Regions from separate parts of the Oceanobacillus sp. CAU 1775 genome, predicted to be linked through region 1. Evidence: riboswitches for the same ligand, from Rfam matches in the RefSeq annotation. Region 1 holds a riboswitch; the other holds the start of a gene.

Region 1 (9,305 bases):
CTTTATTTTGAGAAAGAGTTCAAACTCCATTTTTCAAGTGATGGAGTTGAAGCATATGAAACTTTCACAGCTGTGTCACCAGACTTAATTATCTTGGACATCATGCTGCCAGGTTTAGACGGAATTGAAGTATGTAAAAAAATCAGGAAAGAAAATAAAGATGTACCTATTATCTTTTTAAGTTCAAAAAGTGAATATGATGATCGAATTCTTGGCTTAGAAATTGGTGCAGATGACTATATCATTAAACCATTTGACCCTGGAGAAGTTCTTGCTCGTGTGAAGGCACATCTGAGGCGGAAGAATATCGCTAAGCGTATTCAAAAGAAATCGAAAAACAGTAAGGTAATAGGAGATTTAGAAATTAATTTAGATGACTATTCCATTTTTCTTGATGGAAGAAAGGTAAAATTATTCACGAAAGAAAAACAGCTCCTTTTATTTTTGATTCAAGAACCAAACAGAGTTTTTTCCATTGAACAACTTTACAATCATATTTGGGGCGAAGATAAATTTGGAGACTTCAATACGGTTAAAGTTCATATTAGTAATTTAAGAAGGAAAATAGAAAAAGACCCGGCAAACCCTGTTTATATTCAAACTGTACGTGGGTATGGCTACAAATTTAATAGCTAAACATTTTTAAAATTTATTTTATTTTTTAACCTATTTTTTACCTTCATCTTCTACAATAAGAATAGTCCAAATCTTGTTGCTATTAGGAAGGGGAAAGGATCTACGTGTATGCTAACCAAATCGTTTCTGAAGTGATGCTGGATCAGGAGTGGGTATCCTTAATACAAGAAGCAAAGAATATCGGGTTAACAATAGAACAGATACGCGATTTCCTAACTAAAGAAAACACATAATCAAGTTTACAAGTACATCGAGATTAATTTAGGTGGGGCAAGTTAAATTTAAATACATCGTTTATTGGGGATATAGACATAAAGAAAAAACGGTACACAAGCAGATGATAGATGGCTTGTGTACCGTTTTTTAAAGTATCTTTAACCTCCAGTTGCTTCTCTTTGGAGCAAACTAGAAAGTTTTACTTCTTCTTTATTCATAATTCGTTTAATGTTATCCAAATGTTTAATGACAAATAAAACGGTAAACATAAATGCAATAAACGTTGCTCCTTGATTATAAATGAATGAAGTATACGTAACAAATGAGAGATAAGCGATAAACGTTCCGATCACAAAATAATTTGTGACAAAGGAAAAAATAAGAAAAAGAATGAATGCTACCAATGCGAACTTCCAGTTAAAGAATAAAAGAACCCCAAGGAAAGATGCTGTTCCTTTTCCTCCACTAAAATTCATGGTTATCGGATAATTATGTCCCACAATGACGAATAAAGCGTTGATATATAACAAAATAATTTGCGTTTCTGCAAGTAATTCTGTACGTGAGAATAGAATTGTAACTAACGTAAGAGATAAAATCGCTTTAAAAATATCAACGAATGCTACGAATGCAGCTGACTTCCAACCTAGTAATACAAAAGTATTTGTTGCGCCAGCATTCTTTGAACCATTATTCTTTATATTAATTTGTTTATATTTACCAATTATTTGGGAACCATTCATACAGCCAAATAAATAACCAATTAAGGCAATACTAATAAAATACATACTGTCCCCCCTTTAAATCAATGTATCCACCTACTTATTATAGCATGAAAAGGTAGTTAGACTAATACATTTTATGAAGATATTTCTTTTGGTGTGTCTGCATTATTTGATATTTTTTTGTTGGATTCGAGTTTGTTTTTTAGATTATCTCTTTAGAAATTGGGTGATGGTAAAAGTTCAATATGGTTAAGTGGAGAAACCCGCTTCGGAAATATACTACGCTTTCCGCGGGCGGCTGGTGAGCTTCCTCGTACGCTTTGCGTACTGCGGGATCTCACCTAAGCCTTTCCTCCCGCAGGAGTCTTCGTATATTTCCGAAGCTCATTCTGTTTTCTACTTCATCAATGTTGAAATCTCAAATTTAAACTTTAACAAATCTTAAAATTAAATAAAAATCATGTTGTCTTCTTTAATATGTTAGACAACATGACTTTTAAGCTTTTCAATATTTTATTAACTATGAGGAGTTTAATCACCCCATAATATATAAACAAACACTTAGATTACTCTTATACGAATAACGTCTTCGATTTGATTTATTTCAGATTCAATCCTTGTGAGGATATCTCCAGTGATCTCTTCGTCAATATCAATCATTGTGTATGCATAGCCACCACGGCTCTTGTTGATCATTGCTGCGATGTTTAGTTTGTTTCCTGATATAATGGTACTCATTTGACCAACCATATTAGGTACATTGTGATGAAATACTGTTATACGCTTTTTACCTGTGAATGGAAGTGATGCATTTGGGAAGTTAACTGCATTCACAATGTTACCTGTCTCTAGAAAATCTTTAACTTGTTTCGTAGCCATGATTGCACAGTTTTCCTCAGATTCTCTCGTTGACGCTCCTAGATGTGGTAAAGGTACAACGTTTCTCATCTGTAAAATCTTATCGTTTGGAAAATCGGTAATATACTTTCCTACGATACCAGCTTCTATTGCTTCTTCTAAGTCATCTTCATTTACAAGCCCACCACGAGAAAAGTTCAGAATATGTACCCCTGGCTGCATGATTTGAAATGCTTTTTTATTAAATAAATCCTTTGTTTCTTTTGTAAGCGGAACATGGACGGTAATAAAATCTGCTTCCTCAAAAACTTCTTCTACAGACATTGCTCGCTCAATATTTCTTGAAAGTTTCCAAGCTGTATCAATAGAAATATATGGATCAAAGCCGATTACATCCATATCTAAACTTAGGGCATCATTAGCGACTAGTGCACCTACAGAACCAAGCCCAATTACGCCTAGTTTCTTTCCTTTAATTTCTTTTCCTACAAATTGCTTTTTGCCTGCTTCGACTAACTGAGGTACTTGTTCTCCTTTACCTGTAAGGGTTTTTGCCCATTCGATGCCATCGAAAAGATTTCGTGAAGAAGCCATTAAGCTTGTTAGGACAATCTCTTTTACAGCATTCGCATTTGCTCCTGGTGTATTGAATACAACTACACCTTTTTCAGAATGCTTCTCAACAGGTATATTATTGACACCTGCTCCAGCACGGGCAATTGCTTTTAAATTTTGATCAAATTCTAATTCATGCATATTATAGCTGCGAACAACAATTGCATCTGGAGTTTCACTTGAATTATCTATTATATAATTGTCATTTTTAAAGACCTTGAGTCCATTCTCAGCAATATTATTTAAAGTCTTAATCGTCTTAACCCTGTCTAATGTTAAAGTTGTCATTTTTCTTTTTCTCCTTTAGTTTCATACTTTTGCTCATAAATTTTATAAACCAAAAAAAGATTGGAATATCCCAATCTCAAGTTAAAAGAAAATAACAAATAGACTTTGTTATTTCTTCTGTCCTTTTGCCTGAGATTTTGAACCCTTCGGCGTTGCATAAATGCATTCTCTCCAGAAGCTGCTCCTGCTATAGTTTTACCCATAACATTCGTCGCGTTAAATATTCATTTTGTGTCATCGCCTCCATTTAAAGTTAAAGAGGCAAGGAAAATAACCCCTTACCTCTCTGCCCAGACGATCGACAATTTTTCTGATCATGTACTCCCTTGCGGTTATCCGCGTTCGTCAGTTGCACAAGACGTTCAATTGATGTTACTTTAACAGATATATTACTTAAATTCAATAGGCAGAATTAGAATTAATATTAAATTTGAAATATTTTTCACTTGTAAACGCTTTTATTACCATTAAGATGAAAGAAAGGAGAATTAATGAATATGAAAAACATGAAAAAAGTATTAATGCTCTACACAAGCTTAACTGGAAACACAGAAATAATGGCAGAGGAAATGCTTGATGAATTAAAAAGTATCGAAAATATCCAGCTGGAATCAAAGTTATTTGATGAAAATATAGTTTCACCAAAAGATTTATTGAAGTATGATATTATCTTTTTCGGTATTTATACTTGGGTTGATGGTGATGTCCCAATTGATGCTGAAGAATTCTTTGACCGATTACATAAGATTGACCTAACTGGAAAAGTTTTTGGTATTTTCGGATCTGCGGATTCTAACTATCCTGATTATGGGACTGCGGTAACGATGTTTTATGAACAATTAGAAAAACTTGGCGGGACAATGGTTCCCGATCAAATTATTTCAAATGTAGAACCTACTGCAGAGGATTTGATTCGATGCCGAAAAATGGTGAGAGCCGCATTCGATAGTTTATCCCAATAATAAAAGCTACTCCTAAACTTATAACAAGGAGTAGCTTTTATATTAGGTTCCACAATACGTTTGATACGATGGGTCGTCTGATATTTTTTTCCTAGCGAACGCTTGCTGTTCCTTCGTGTGTGCAAAGGGATTTTCAAGCTTATTTACTAAGGACTTTGTAACTTCATAATTGTCTTTATTTACTGCAGCTTCTATCGCTTCTTCCACCCATGCATTCCTTGGGATTAATGCAGGATTATGATTTTTCATTAAAACATGCGCTTCTTTTTCAGATTCATTTTGTCGCCCTATTCTCTCCTGCCAACTTTGCTTCCACTTTTGAAAATCATCCATTTTTGCCATTGGAAAACCAGAGTAATCATCAAAAGTTAGGGCTAAGAAGGTATTCGTATAATCTACTTGGTAATGTTGCATCATGCTTAACAAACTTTCTATTAAGGCTTCGTCATTAGCTTCTTCATTAAATAAGCCTAGCTTTGCTCTCATTCCTTGATACCAATTTTTTCTATATGCAATCTGATAAGACGAGATTGCTTCTTGTGCTTTCTGAATCGCCTCATCTTTATTGTTAGCTAGCAAAGGCAAAATTGCTTCTGCAAATCGTGCAAGATTCCATCCACCAATGCTCGGTTGATTCATATACGCATATCTTCCATTGATGTCTATCGAACTAAAAACTGTTTTTTGATGATAAGTATCCATAAAAGCACATGGTCCATAATCAATTGTTTCTCCACTAATCGTCATATTGTCTGTATTCATTACCCCATGAATAAAACCAACCAGCTGCCACTTCGCAATCAAAGCTGCTTGTCTTTCAATAACTTTTAGTAAAAATGCTTCGTAAGGATTTTCTGCAGACTTAACTTCTGGATAGTGCCTGTCGATCGCATAGTCCGCAAGTGCGATTACATCTTCAATCTCACCGAACGCCGCAGCGTATTGAAACGTTCCGACTCGCAAATGACTTTCAGCTGTTCGTACAACAATTGCACCATCTAGGGTAATTTCGCGATGAACGTCTTCACCAGTTTTTACGACGGCTAGACTTCTCGTTGTTGGAATACCCAAATGATGCATTGCTTCACTTATGATGTATTCTCTAATCATTGGTCCTAGTGCTGCTCGTCCATCACCACCACGTGAAAAAGGAGTCTCTCCCCCACCTTTTAGCTGAATATCAATTCTTTTATTATCTGGTGTCATTTGTTCACCGAGAAGAATCGCACGCCCATCACCAAGCATTGTAAAGTTGCCAAACTGATGCCCAGCATAAGCTTGCGCTATAGGAGTCGTCCCAGGTGGGAGTTCATTGCCTGCAAGAATAGCAATTCCATTTTCCTTGTTTAGTTCTGCACTCAAACCTAATTCCTCACGAAGCCCATTATTAAAGAGAACAATTTCAGGGTTGGCTGCTTTCTGAGGGTTAGTCGCTGTATAAAATTTGCTTGGTAAATTTAAATAGCTATTTTCTAAATTCCATTCCATAGAAGAGTTGGTTACCATATGATCACCTTTAGTTAGTTTGACTTATGCTAGCATTATACGTATTTATAAGGAGTATTACCATTCCTGAAGATTTAACACTTGAAAAAAATTACAGTGCGTCGTGCTACTTTACATTATTCAACTTAATAAATTAGTGATATTATAACATTTCTAATATCAGTAATAGACTAAATTATGAGATAATGATATGATAGAACCATTACTTTCTACCCTTAATATTGAAAACAACTTATATTTTTACAAATTACTTGCTGTTATACTTATTTTAAAATACGAGTGATCGAAAAAACATAGATAAAATGTACTTAATAAAGAAGTCTTTACTTTTAAATCCTAAATTAATGAGGGGGATCATTATGTTTTCGAACACAAGGACCCAAGATAAATTAAAGAAATTATTAAATGAAAGGGTGCAACATACTTACTCAAACCTAGTTAAAAACTCTCCAAGTATCTTTTTAATTATTGGAGACTCTAGTGGCATAATTTTAGACGTTCAAGGAAACGTAAGCAAGCATATCCCCTTGGATAAAAAGAATTTAATCGGAAAAAGTTTTTTTGATTATATTTATGCGGAAGACATCGTTAAAGCAGAACAATCAATGGTTAGAATTTTAAATGGTGAGACACAGCAAGTAACTTTTCGTTTTTCAAATGGAAATGGAATTGCTATTCCTATTGGGGTAACGATGATTCCAATTATAGATGAGAAGGAAGTTCTTGGATTTTATGGATTAACGCATATGATCTCCGATGATGATCCATTATTTGATGAAAATATTGAATCACATGATCAGCTGCAATCACTGACCCATCATGCAGCAGAAATTATCAGTATCATCGATCCAAAAGGCATAATAAAATTCCATAGTCTTTCTGTCGAAGCTATTCTTGGCTTTACTTCAGAGGAAATGACTGGAAAAAATACGTTTGATTTTGTCCATCCAGAGGACGCACTTCATGCTAAAGAACTCTTTAATGAAATTTTACTTCGACCAAACGCTTCTTTTACAATGGAAATAAGAATGAAACATAAAAACGGGGACTGGCGAGACTTCAGAGTCATCTACACTAACTTATTAGATAATCCGAATATAAATGGTATCGTCTGTAATTTTGATGATATAACAACAATAAAAACACAAGAAAAAGAAATTCGTTATATGGCTTTTTATGATCATCTTACCCGCTTACCGAACCGGAGAGCATTCAAAGAAAAACTAGCTTTAGAAATACAGCTAGCAAGCGTTGAACAATATAAATTTTCCGTTCTCATTTTTAATATCGATGGCTTCAAGTTTTTAAATGATATGCGTGGGGAATACTTTGGAGATTTATTATTAGTAGAAGTAGCTAAAAAAATAAATGCAGTTCTTCATAAAGATATTGAAATGCTCGCTCGACTAGGTGCTGATGAATTTGCTATTTTAACAAAAAAGATTCATACAAACGAACAAGTAGAGAGAATTGCTCAAAGTATATTAGATATTTTTGAAAAGCCGTTTTTATTAAATAATTACACACTTTTCTTAACAGTAAGTGTTGGGATTAGTAACTATCCAGAGTCTGGGAAGGTCAGTAGTTCACTCATGCGAAATGCTGGGTTAGCATTATACCTTTCTGAAAAAGCTGGTTATCAAAAATACCATATCTTCTCACCTACAGCCAATATCGAAACGTATAAATTATTCACCTTAAGAAATGAATTAAGACAGGCTATACATAACAACCAATTTCTTATCTACTATCAACCTATCATTCATGGGGTTTCAAATGAAATTGTGGGAGTAGAAGCATTATTACGTTGGAATCATCCAGACTGGGGGATTGTGTCTCCGAATGATTTCATTCCCTTAGCGGAAGAATCAGGGTTAATTATTCCACTTGGTGAATGGGTTATAAAGACGGTCGTAAAACAAATCAAACAGTGGCATGATAATGGCTATATGATCAAATCAACCGTTAATCTTTCGCTTATTCAATTTTTACAAGTAGATTTAATTGATATGATTTCTAATACATTAAAAGAAAATGAGTTGGAACCAAAGTGGCTCACGTTAGAACTCACAGAAACAGTTATGTTAGAGCAAAAAGGAAGTATTTTAGAAAAAATAAATCAACTTCGTCAAATCGGTGTTCTAATCGCACTTGATGACTTTGGAGATGGGTTCTCTTCCTTTAGAAATTTAAAAGATGTAAAACCAGATTTTCTTAAAATAGACCGTTCCATTGTGAAAGATATTCCTACTGATTCAGATAGTACGGAAATGGTATCTTCCATCATTCAACTTGCCCATCGTTTAAATATAGCTGTGATTGCTGAAGGTGTTGAAACAACGGAACAAAAAGAATTCTTAGAAAAAATGAATTGCAACAGACTGCAAGGCTTTTTATTTAGTAAACCTGTGCCTAGTGAGGATATTGAAAAATTATTAACTAAAGAAGTACCGACTGAGCAAGAAGTGGACTTAATTAATAATCGTAGGCATTACTACCGAATTGAATTCCCTGTTCCCATTATAGGAAAAATGACTGTTTCAGAAATCAATAAAAAAGAAGTTACTATCGGAAACACCAATGTATTGATCGCAAATATCGGAACAGAAGGTTTGTGTTTCATTTCTAATATAAAAATACCAGCAAATGAATCTATAATCTTGAAATTTGAAACAACACTTCTCGGAAAAGAGAGAATCTTCTATGGCGCAATTGTTCATGAATCGGAATTGGATGAATTGAATCGCTATGGCGTCCAGTTTCAAATGAATGAAGAAGAGAAAGTAAAATTGAAAGAAGAATTAAGTCAGCTAGAGAACAGATTTAACAATGAACAATATCAAGCTAGTCTTCCTTTTACAGATGAAGATACTACTAGGTTTTTCATGTAAATAAAAACAACCTTAACTTCGATTAAGAACCTAGAAGTTAAGGTTGTTTTTCTATATTATCTTGGTGCCATCACATTTAAAGAACGACCAATTCTATCTAGAATAATATCGATTGACTCTTCTTCTTTTACAATATCGTAATCAGAAATATTCACGCGCAAAACGGGACAAGCTGTAAAACTATCAATCCAGTTGCTATAGCGTTCGTGCATTTCTTTCCAATAACTAATTGGTGTCTGCTTCTCCATTTCCCGTCCGCGCTCTTGGATTCTTTCTAGGACTTCTTCAAACGAGCCTTCCAAATAAATTAATAAATTAGGATGTGGGAAATATGGTGTCATGACCATTGCATCGAAAAGGTTACGGTAAGTCTCATAATCTATAGGTGACATTGTTCCTTTATCATAATGCATTTTCGAGAAGATCCCAGTATCTTCATAAATCGAACGATCCTGTACGAATCCACCACCGAATTCAAAAATCTTCTTTTGTTCCTTGAAGCGCTCCGCCAAGAAATAGACTTGTAAATGGAAACTCCATCGCTCAAAGTCTTGATAAAAATTTTCTAAGTACGGATTATTATCGACTTTTTCAAAAGAGGTTTTAAA
Region 2 (9,305 bases), on a different contig from region 1:
TCGTTCATTTTCTGAATACATAACAACAGTTCGCGGACGTATTATGGTTCCACTCTCTTTAAATTGTATTCTCGCTTGAGAAGCGTTAATATTCGTCCAACCTTCTGGATAATATCGCTTTGCATAGTGACCAGCATCACGTACACCAGTAGTTACAATGTAGTGATCAGAATAAAAATGAATATACAATGTGCCTCGCTCATACCCACTTGCTTGATTTTGAATAAAAAGTACATCATCTTTAAATGTATCAATGAATTTATTTTCTATTTGTGTTTTTAATACAGAAGTCTGAATTGGAGCAGCAAGAAGGATGAGCATAGAGATTATCCCTAGGACCATTATCATTTCTATCAATGTAAATCCGTTTTGTTTAATTGTTGTTTTCATTTTTTTGTACAATACCCTTGCTAATACTTAATTGTGTTTTGTCATTGCATTTTGTCTGCTCATTTGTTATAAATCCTTTATTTTCAAGCTGCTCAATACTTGTAGGTGGAGCTCCTTCTTCAAAATAGAATGCATCTGCTTGTGCTTGAACCATTGCAATTAATGCATTGCAGCCCTTATCATTCACAGCTTTTGATTGATCGGATATGTTAGGAATTATTATTAGTAACAAGACAGTAATAATCAGCATTACGACTAGCATTTCTACTAAAGTAAATCCTTTTTCATTTTTTAACATCATGATTCTCCTTTAAAAAGTATTTATTAATTGGAACATTGGCCAGAGCAGACTGATATAAATAAATACAATAAAACAAGCAAGGATAATATAAAATATTGGTTGGATAAGTGTTATCATTGATAATATTTTTCGGTGAATTTCTTCCATCAACACCTCACTATAAATACTTAAATCATTCTCAAGTGATTGGATATCATTATTTTTCTGAAAGATTGCTACTAGTTGTTTTTCTAGAAATGGCAGTTCAGAAAGTAGAATACTCAAATGAAACCCTCGATTTAAATCAAGTGTTATCAAGTCAGCGTAATATTTAATGATGGGTAATTTCTCATGTTTTGAGAGTTCATTGAGGGTTTGCTTCAGGGATAGTCCTGCCTTTAATAACGAACTGAAATGAGTTGCAAATTGAAAGGATGTTTGTAGTCTTAGGTAGTTACGATAGATGGGTATTCGATTTAGTATCTTTAGTTGTTTATTAATTGGAATTCTTCCTCTAAAGATACGCCAAACCATGACACCTACCACAATAGTAATTGCAAACGTGATAAAGGTAAATTGTAATAGATCCATCATTAATATTAATATCGTAATTGTTTGTTTTGCTTGTGGTGATGATTGTAAAAGTGTCTGAAAGGATGGTAATACTTGTTGATTAATAAAGAATAGGGTAAGGGAAAAGACAAACAATAAAATTAGTGGATATCTTATTGCCTGGTTAAATTTTTTATTGTTCGTCATTTTATGTTCAAACATTTCAATGCACTTCTGAATACTTTCGTTAAGATTCGAACTTACTTTTGTAAAATAGACGAAGGTACAAATAGATTCATGAAATTTATTTTCTTCAAAAACCATGTGTATTGGTTTTCCATCTCGCAATGCATGGATAAATTGATTCGCTAACTGAGTCAAATCTTTATCCCATTTCATGATTTCTAGGCATTCCAGTAAAGGATAACCACTATTTATAAGCCGGTGGAGACGTTTAAGAAATCGAAGTTGTATCTGCTCTGAGAGATTTTTGCGATACTTTATCAAAGGCCGCTTCATTGAAGAAGCCATATGCATAGGCTTTCCTCCTTAATTGTTCAAATGATGGATAGTGAATACTGGTGATTTTAGGACGTTGTAAGATGACATTTTCTAGTAATTCACCATCTAATAATTCTAAAATTGCAGCTCGTCGCTGTTTATTTCCTGTCCCTTTGATGGGAATCAGTTGAATGGAGGCCACTCCAATAAGCGATTGCAAAAGATCTTGTTTTTTTATCCCCATTTCAAGAAGTCTGTAGATTGTTCCTTCCGCATTTTTTGCATGAAACGTACTTAGTACAAGATGTCCTGTTAAAGAAGCGTCAAATGTAAATGCTGCTGTATCTTTATCACGGATCTCTCCAATCATAATCATGTCCGGATCATGTCTTAAAACGGCTTTTAAAGCATGTTGATAAGTGACACCAGCTTTTTCATTTATTTGGACTTGTAGAATATTATTTAGATTTCTTTCTACCGGATCTTCGAGCGTTATTGTTTGGAAAGATTTTTCTTGGATAATATTTTCGAGTAAGGCATACATTGCTGTGGACTTTCCACTTCCAGTCGGCCCAGTGAACAGTATGAGACCTGATTGGTTCTTAGCCCAGTTTTTAATTGTCTGCAATTGCTTAGGAAAAAGAAATAACTCTTCCAGCGAAAGATGTTTTGCTTGAGGTAAGATACGAATAGCTAAGCTTTCTGTATGAGACAGTGGAAGGGTAGATAACCGTAAAGAATAATATCCAAGGTTTCCAATCTTTTTTGATATGCTACCGTCTTGAGGTTTACGAGATGTACCAATATCCATCCCTGCAGAAAATTTAAAGTAAGTTAAGAGCAATTCATAGTGATGGGTGGAAATTGTTTGGTTGAATTTTCGTTCACCTTGAATTCGAAAGTAGATGTTTGTTTCTTTGGAAAGGGGATAAAAATGGATGTCTGTTGCGTGATTAGTAATTGCTTTTTGAAGTAATCGATCAACAAGTGGTAAAGCGGGGTTCAATTTCAGATTACACCTCCTTTATTTAAATATATACATTCGACATTTATTTCTAAAATCCTTCTTTATTTTTAAAAATATTGTATATTATTTTTGATCTGGTAAATGATATTAAAAAAATAGAGGAGGCAATGAAATTATGAGTACTAATAATTACTTAAGATACCTTACAGAAGAATTGACAAAGTATTATAATCAGCCTAAAGAAGAGAGGAAAATGAAGAGAAAAGAAAAGGGAAGTGAGTCAAAAAGCTTTTATAATACATGGTTTGGTATTATTCCATTTTCTTTTCGTATATTAATTAAAAAATAATCTATTCTGCAAAGGATCCAAGCAAATAAAGGATACCTCCATTAACTACTTCAATATTAATAACAGGTGAATAGCGCTCATGTAACTCAGCTACTTCTTTTTCAAATAAATTTTGATTAGTATTATCTGAATAAAAGTGTTGTAAAATATCTAATTCTTCCTCCAACTTCTTCTGCGCGTTTAGGGCCCAATCCTTTTCTTGATTTTTTATGTAATCAAGGATTACCTTTTCAATTCTTAAATAGCCATTTTTGACTGTGATTAAAGGAGAAAGCGTGAAACAATAATTTGAAATGTTTTGTTTTAAATTTCTCCTTTCTAATTCATCCATCATATTGACAATCATTTTGCCGTTTATTAGTTGGACCCCTATTGAAATCAATTCTTCTTTCTTTTGGTTTGCCTCATAACTTATTTTGATATTCAATAATAGCCAAGGGTATAGAGGTGTGTTTTCTTGTGTGTGAACTTCTTCAAAGAGGTGCACATACTTTTCGTTAGTTACAAGGTGGTTCCAAATTTGTAGCAGTCTTGGACTACCAAAGTGAACCCATTCTCCTTTTGATTTATCTATATTTGGGTCCGTTATTAGATGGAGCATCATCGGATTACCTTCTTCACCAATGCTTTTAATATAATGCCAATAAAATGGACGATTCATTAATGCCTTATCCATTTCCTCCGTTAACTGAATGGAATACATCCCTTCTTGAGGTTTTTCTATTTTACATTGATTTGCAGTAAAAAAACTTGTTAAAAAGTAATCTAAATTAATATTGCTCATGTGTTTCACCTACATTCTTATTTATTTCGCCAGCCTGTTGAATAATACTAGCTAAATTATTCAGCTTAATTTTTGCTTCTGCAGCTGTTTCTGATTCTGAATATATCGTTTGTATTTCTTCTTCCATGTCTTTTAGATTTAACGTTGATAAAATAGCATCGAGTTTTCCTATAACATTTTCGAATAGCTGAATTTTATCGTATAAAGTTGTGAGCACATGTTCCTCGATTGTATTTTTAACCGCTATGTTATAAATATTCACATCTTGCTGTTGGCCAAATCTATGAATCCGCCCAATCCTTTGCTCTAGCTTCATTGGGTTCCATGGCAAATCATAGTTGATGAGATGGTTACAAAACTGCAAGTTGATTCCTTCCGCTCCAGCCTCTGTAGCTATCAAGACTTGAGCTTGCCCTTTAAACAATTGAATCATCCAATCTTTTTTACTTCTTGAAAATCCGCCGCGAAAAGGCACGGACTGGATTCCGTTTTGTTGTAAATACCATTGAAGATATAATTGAGTTGCCCGATATTCTGTAAAGATAATAACTTTCTTATCTCCTAGAGATTGTATTAATTCGACAGTACTTTTGGCTTTAGCGTGTTGGGGTAATTCTTGAATGTCTTTAATCATTTGATCCATATCATTTGCCATATGTTGATTATCTGTACTTTTTCTAATCTTATCTAAAGATAAATAACACGCCTCTCGAGAAGAGCATAATTCTCGGAGAAGCATTACTTTAGTAAAAGCATGAGATGCTTCGTTAATCGATTGAATTTTTTCATATGCTTCTGCTTCTTTTTCAGAAAACGTCACCCAAATCGTTTCTATTACTCTTTTGGAAGGATGAAAATCAATATTCTCTCTGATATTTCGTATCATCACGTGATCAATGAGTTGCTTCAGGTAACTATTGTTTTCTACATGTTTTGATTGATTGCCGAATTTCTTTTTAAACATGTTAATATCACCTAATAATCCAGGTTTTAAAATGCTAATTAGGTTAAAAATTTCTATAAGATTATTTTGAATTGGTGTCGCTGTAAGTAATAGACAATACTTTTTACTTAAATTTCTAACAAACTCATAATTTTTCGTTTGATGGTTTTTTAATTTATGTGCTTCGTCAATGAGTACGAAATCATATTCATTTTTCAAAATTTCCTCTCGGTGCGGGGAACGCTTTACTGTATCCAATGAGGAAACAATAATAGCTTCTTGCTTCCAATTATGATTTTTTTTATTCGCAACAGTTGGTATATAAAACTTCGTATTTAGTTCTTGAACCCATTGGCTCACTAAAGAAGCTGGAACTAAAATTAAAGCGTTCTTAACAAGGCCACGTAACATATACTCTTTTAAAATAAGGCCTGCTTCAATTGTTTTTCCAAGTCCTACTTCATCAGCTAGAATAGCACGCCCGTTCATTTTTTCGATGGCTATTTTCGCCGTGCTAATCTGATGGGGAAGAAAGTTCATATGCGGTAAAAAATCTAAACTACGCAGTCCAGAGAACGATGGTGTTATTCTTGCTTGTTCAGCTTGATATGCTAATTTAAACAATTCAAAAGTTGAGTACGTACTATCTGTATTTAGCTTTCTTTCTAGTTCTTCTATAAAAGTATGATTATTTTGTATTCTTATCAAATCCATATGATACATCCTTTACCTTCCAATAAACTTTGGATTTCACTATACCTTTCCCAACAAATATGGTATTATTCAAGAAAAGGTTGAGAATTTCTGATTCTTTACTTTTAGTTTTACCAAAAGTACATAAATTATGCTGTGGATGAAGGTATGGGGAGAGTTTACAGTTTTTGTTGTAACGCCGAAGGAGCAAGTTAGAAACGAATCTCTCAGGCAAACAGACTCATATCTGACACAACTCTGGAGAGAGTTTACAATTTGTAAACCACCCAAGAAGCAAGTGCTCTCTAGGAGCATGCAACTTTCTGGTACAAGGACAGAGATTTCTATTTCATAGGAATCTCTGTCTTTTGATTTAACAATCATTGAGGGGAGTGGAGTAATTTGACAGAGTTAAAAAGAACACCCGTTTTTCCTGAGTATAAAGCTTATGGAGGAAAAACAATTGATTTTGGAGGTTGGGATTTACCCGTACAGTTCTCAAGTATTAAGGAAGAACATCTAGCAACAAGAACAAAAGCAGGATTATTTGATGTGTCTCACATGGGGGAAATTTTAGTCAAAGGAAATAAAGCGGCTGAGTTCCTTCAAAAAATGACGACAAATGATATTAGTAAACTTGTTCCTAACAAAGCGCATTATACATTTCTTTGCTATGAAAATGGTGGGGTTGTCGATGATCTAATCGTTTATATGTTAGGAGATAATGAATATTTACTAGTAGTTAACGCAGCAAACACAGAAAAAGATTATGAGTGGCTAGTGAAGCATAATACGTATAATGACGAAGAAATCGAGATTGTAAATGAGTCGGATAATTATGGACTTTTAGCAATTCAAGGACCTTTAGCAGAAGCAATTTTACAAGAAGTTACAGATACAGATTTAAGTTCGATCAAGTTCTTTCAATTTGCAGACGAAATTACAATCCATTCAATAGAAGATAAAGCTTTAATTTCACGCTCTGGTTATACAGGAGAAGACGGATTTGAAATCTATATTTCTCCAAAGAGTGTTGGAAAGCTTTGGAATTTATTATTAGAAAAAGGGAAAGACAAAGGTTTGGTTCCAGCTGGTTTGGGAGCACGTGATACTTTAAGATTTGAGGCTAACTTACCACTTTACGGACAAGAGCTTTCAGAAAGTATTACTCCAATTGAAGCAGGATTGAAATTCGCTGTTAAAGTAGATAAAGATTCTGACTTTATTGGCAAGTCTGTTATAGAAGAACAAATTAATAACGGTCCCGAAAGAAAAATTGTCGGTATTGAAATGATTGATAAAGGCATCCCACGTACAGGTTACGATGTAATTTACGAGGACAAAGTTATTGGTTCTATTACTTCAGGTACGCAGTCTCCTACACTGGAAAAGAATGTAGGTCGTGCAATTATTCAAACAGAGCATGCAGAAATTGGAAATGAATTACTCATTCAAGTAAGAAAAAAACAATTAAAAGCTAAAATTGTACCTACACCATTTTATAAACGAGAAAACTAAGGAGGCAGTCAAATGGATTTTCGCTATTTACCTTTAACAGAAGAAGATAAAAAAGAAATGTTAAAAACCATAGGTGTTGATTCTACTGAAGAGCTTTTTTCAGATATACCTAAAGCAGTTCGATTAGACAGAGAGTTAGACCTTAAAAAACCTGCTAGTGAGTATGAAATTAAAAAAGAATTAACAGAACTAGCAAATAAGAACGCAAATCTAACAGAATATCGTTCGTTTTTAGGTGCAGGAGTTTATGATCATTTCATTCCATCGGTTGTGGATCATGTCATTTCAAGACAAGAATTTTATACTGCATATACACCATACCAACCTGAAATTACGCAAGGTGAGTTACAGGCGATGTTTGAGTTTCAAACAATGATTTCTGAACTTACAGCAATGCCAATTGTGAACTCTTCTTTATATGACGGAGGAACAGCAGTTGTAGAGGCAATGCATCTTAGTGTCTCGCAAACGAAAAGGAAGAAAGTTATCGTCTCATCTGCATTACATCCAGAATATCGTCAGCTGATTGAAACTGCTGCGAATGGACAAAAGTTAGATATCGTAGAAATTAGTTATCAAGATGGCCGAACGAACTTAGAGCAGCTTGAAAAAGAACTAGATGAAGACACAGCAGCTGTAATTGTTCAATATCCAAACTTTTTTGGACAAGTGGAACCATTAGATAAAATAAATGAAATAATTAAAACGCAAAAGAAAACAATGTTTGTTGTTTCAAGTAATCCACTTTCTTTAGGATATCTTACACCACCAGGTGAATTTGGGGCTGACATAGTAGTCGGAGATACACAGGTATTTGGTATACCAGCTCAATTTGGCGGACCACATTGTGGTTATTTTGCTACGACAGAGAAGTATATGCGTAAAGTACCAGGTCGTTTCGTTGGTCAAACGGTAGACGAACAAGGTAAACGTGGATTTGTATTAGCATTACAAACGAGAGAACAACATATTAGACGTGAAAAAGCTACATCGAATATTACATCCAACCAAGCATTAAATGCCTTAGCAAGCGCTGCAGCGATGAGTGCACTTGGAAAAAATGGTGTAAAAGATATGGCTAAATTAAATATGCAAAAAGCAAGATATACAAAACAAAAATTAGCAGAAGCTAATATTTCTACAGTATTTAGTGGAACTTTCTTTAACGAAATTGTTGTACAGTTAAAGAAACCAATTGATGAAGTAAATAAAGAGTTATTTAAAAAAGGATTTATCGGTGGTTATAATCTTGGTGTGGTTTATCCAGAATTAGAAAATCACATGTTAATCGCAACAACTGAAATTCGTTCGAAAGATGAAATTGATGCTTTTGTAAAAGAAATGGGGGATATCAATGGCTAACGAGAACTTTCCGTTAATTTTTGAACGTAGTAGAGAGAATAGATCTGCATATAATCTTCCGGCACTTGATGTTCCAGAAGTTAATTTAGAAGAGGAAATTGAAGATGCATATATTCGAAAAGTGGATGCAGAACTTCCAGAAGTTAGTGAATTAGAATTAATGCGTCATTACACTGGATTATCTAACCGTAATTTTGGAATCCTTTCCGGTTTTTATCCACTTGGCTCATGTACGATGAAATATAACCCTGTAATTAACGAAGATGTTGCTAGACTTCCAGGATTCTCACATATTCACCCATACCAAGACCCAACAACGGTTCAAGGTGCAATGGAACTGATGTATGATTTACAGATGCATCTACAAGAAATTACAGGAATGCACGAAATTACGTTGCAACCTGCCGCTGGTTCACAAGGGGAATGGACAGCATTAATGATGATTAAAGCTTTCCATGAAGCAAATGGTGATCACCACCGAAAAGAAGTTATTGTACCTGACTCAGCACATGGTACGAATCCAGCCTCAGCAGCTGTTGCAGGATTTAAAGTAGTAGAAGTTAAATCAAACGAAAAAGGTTTAGTTGATGTTGAAGACTTAAAGCGTGTGGTTAATGAAAATACAGCAGCATTGATGTTAACAAATCCGAATACTTTAGGATTATTTGAAACGGAAATTGTAGAAATGGCTGAAATTGTTCACGGTGTGGGCGGTAAGTTATTCTATGACGGAGCTAATTTGAATGCAATCATGGGTTATAGCCGTCCAGGAGATATGGGCTTTGATGCTGTACACTTGAACCTTCATAAAACTTTTACTGGTCCACATGGTGGTGGAGGTCCTGGTTCTGGTCCAATTGGTGTATCAGAAGAACTAGCACCTTACCTACCAAAGCCTGTAATTCGTAAAAATAATGATATGTATGAGTTTGATTATAACCTACCAAAATCTATTGGTATGGTTAA

What was found. Region 1 has a riboswitch for glycine ahead of ACXYMZ_RS07295 (phosphoglycerate dehydrogenase). Riboswitches for the same ligand answer to the same signal wherever they lie in the genome.
Region 2: it holds a riboswitch for glycine, as region 1 does, so the genes downstream of both, gcvT (glycine cleavage system aminomethyltransferase GcvT) here and ACXYMZ_RS07295 (phosphoglycerate dehydrogenase) in region 1, are expected to answer to the same signal.

What each region holds. Positions count from the first base shown of each region.
Region 1 covers NZ_JBTLRO010000003.1:232,265-241,569, reverse strand. Annotated here, with positions in the region: gene ACXYMZ_RS07310 (response regulator transcription factor) at 1-636, shown strand, start outside; gene ACXYMZ_RS07305 (anti-repressor SinI family protein) at 741-869, shown strand; gene ACXYMZ_RS07300 (glycerol-3-phosphate acyltransferase) at 1,011-1,640, opposite strand; gene ACXYMZ_RS07295 (phosphoglycerate dehydrogenase) at 2,139-3,338, opposite strand; glycine riboswitch at 3,446-3,523, opposite strand; ZMP/ZTP riboswitch at 3,620-3,701, opposite strand; gene ACXYMZ_RS07290 (flavodoxin domain-containing protein) at 3,836-4,300, shown strand; gene ACXYMZ_RS07285 (protein adenylyltransferase SelO) at 4,343-5,788, opposite strand; gene ACXYMZ_RS07280 (EAL domain-containing protein) at 6,166-8,697, shown strand; gene ACXYMZ_RS07275 (deoxynucleoside kinase) at 8,754-9,305, opposite strand, start outside.
Region 2 covers NZ_JBTLRO010000002.1:56,847-66,151, forward strand. Annotated here, with positions in the region: gene comGD (competence type IV pilus minor pilin ComGD) at 1-390, opposite strand, end outside; gene comGC (competence type IV pilus major pilin ComGC) at 374-688, opposite strand; gene comGB (competence type IV pilus assembly protein ComGB) at 701-1,759, opposite strand; gene comGA (competence type IV pilus ATPase ComGA) at 1,677-2,729, opposite strand; gene ACXYMZ_RS03505 (YqzE family protein) at 2,866-3,039, shown strand; gene ACXYMZ_RS03510 (YqhG family protein) at 3,041-3,823, opposite strand; gene ACXYMZ_RS03515 (DEAD/DEAH box helicase) at 3,810-5,480, opposite strand; glycine riboswitch at 5,620-5,712, shown strand; gene gcvT (glycine cleavage system aminomethyltransferase GcvT) at 5,862-6,977, shown strand; gene gcvPA (aminomethyl-transferring glycine dehydrogenase subunit GcvPA) at 6,990-8,339, shown strand; gene gcvPB (aminomethyl-transferring glycine dehydrogenase subunit GcvPB) at 8,332-9,305, shown strand, end outside.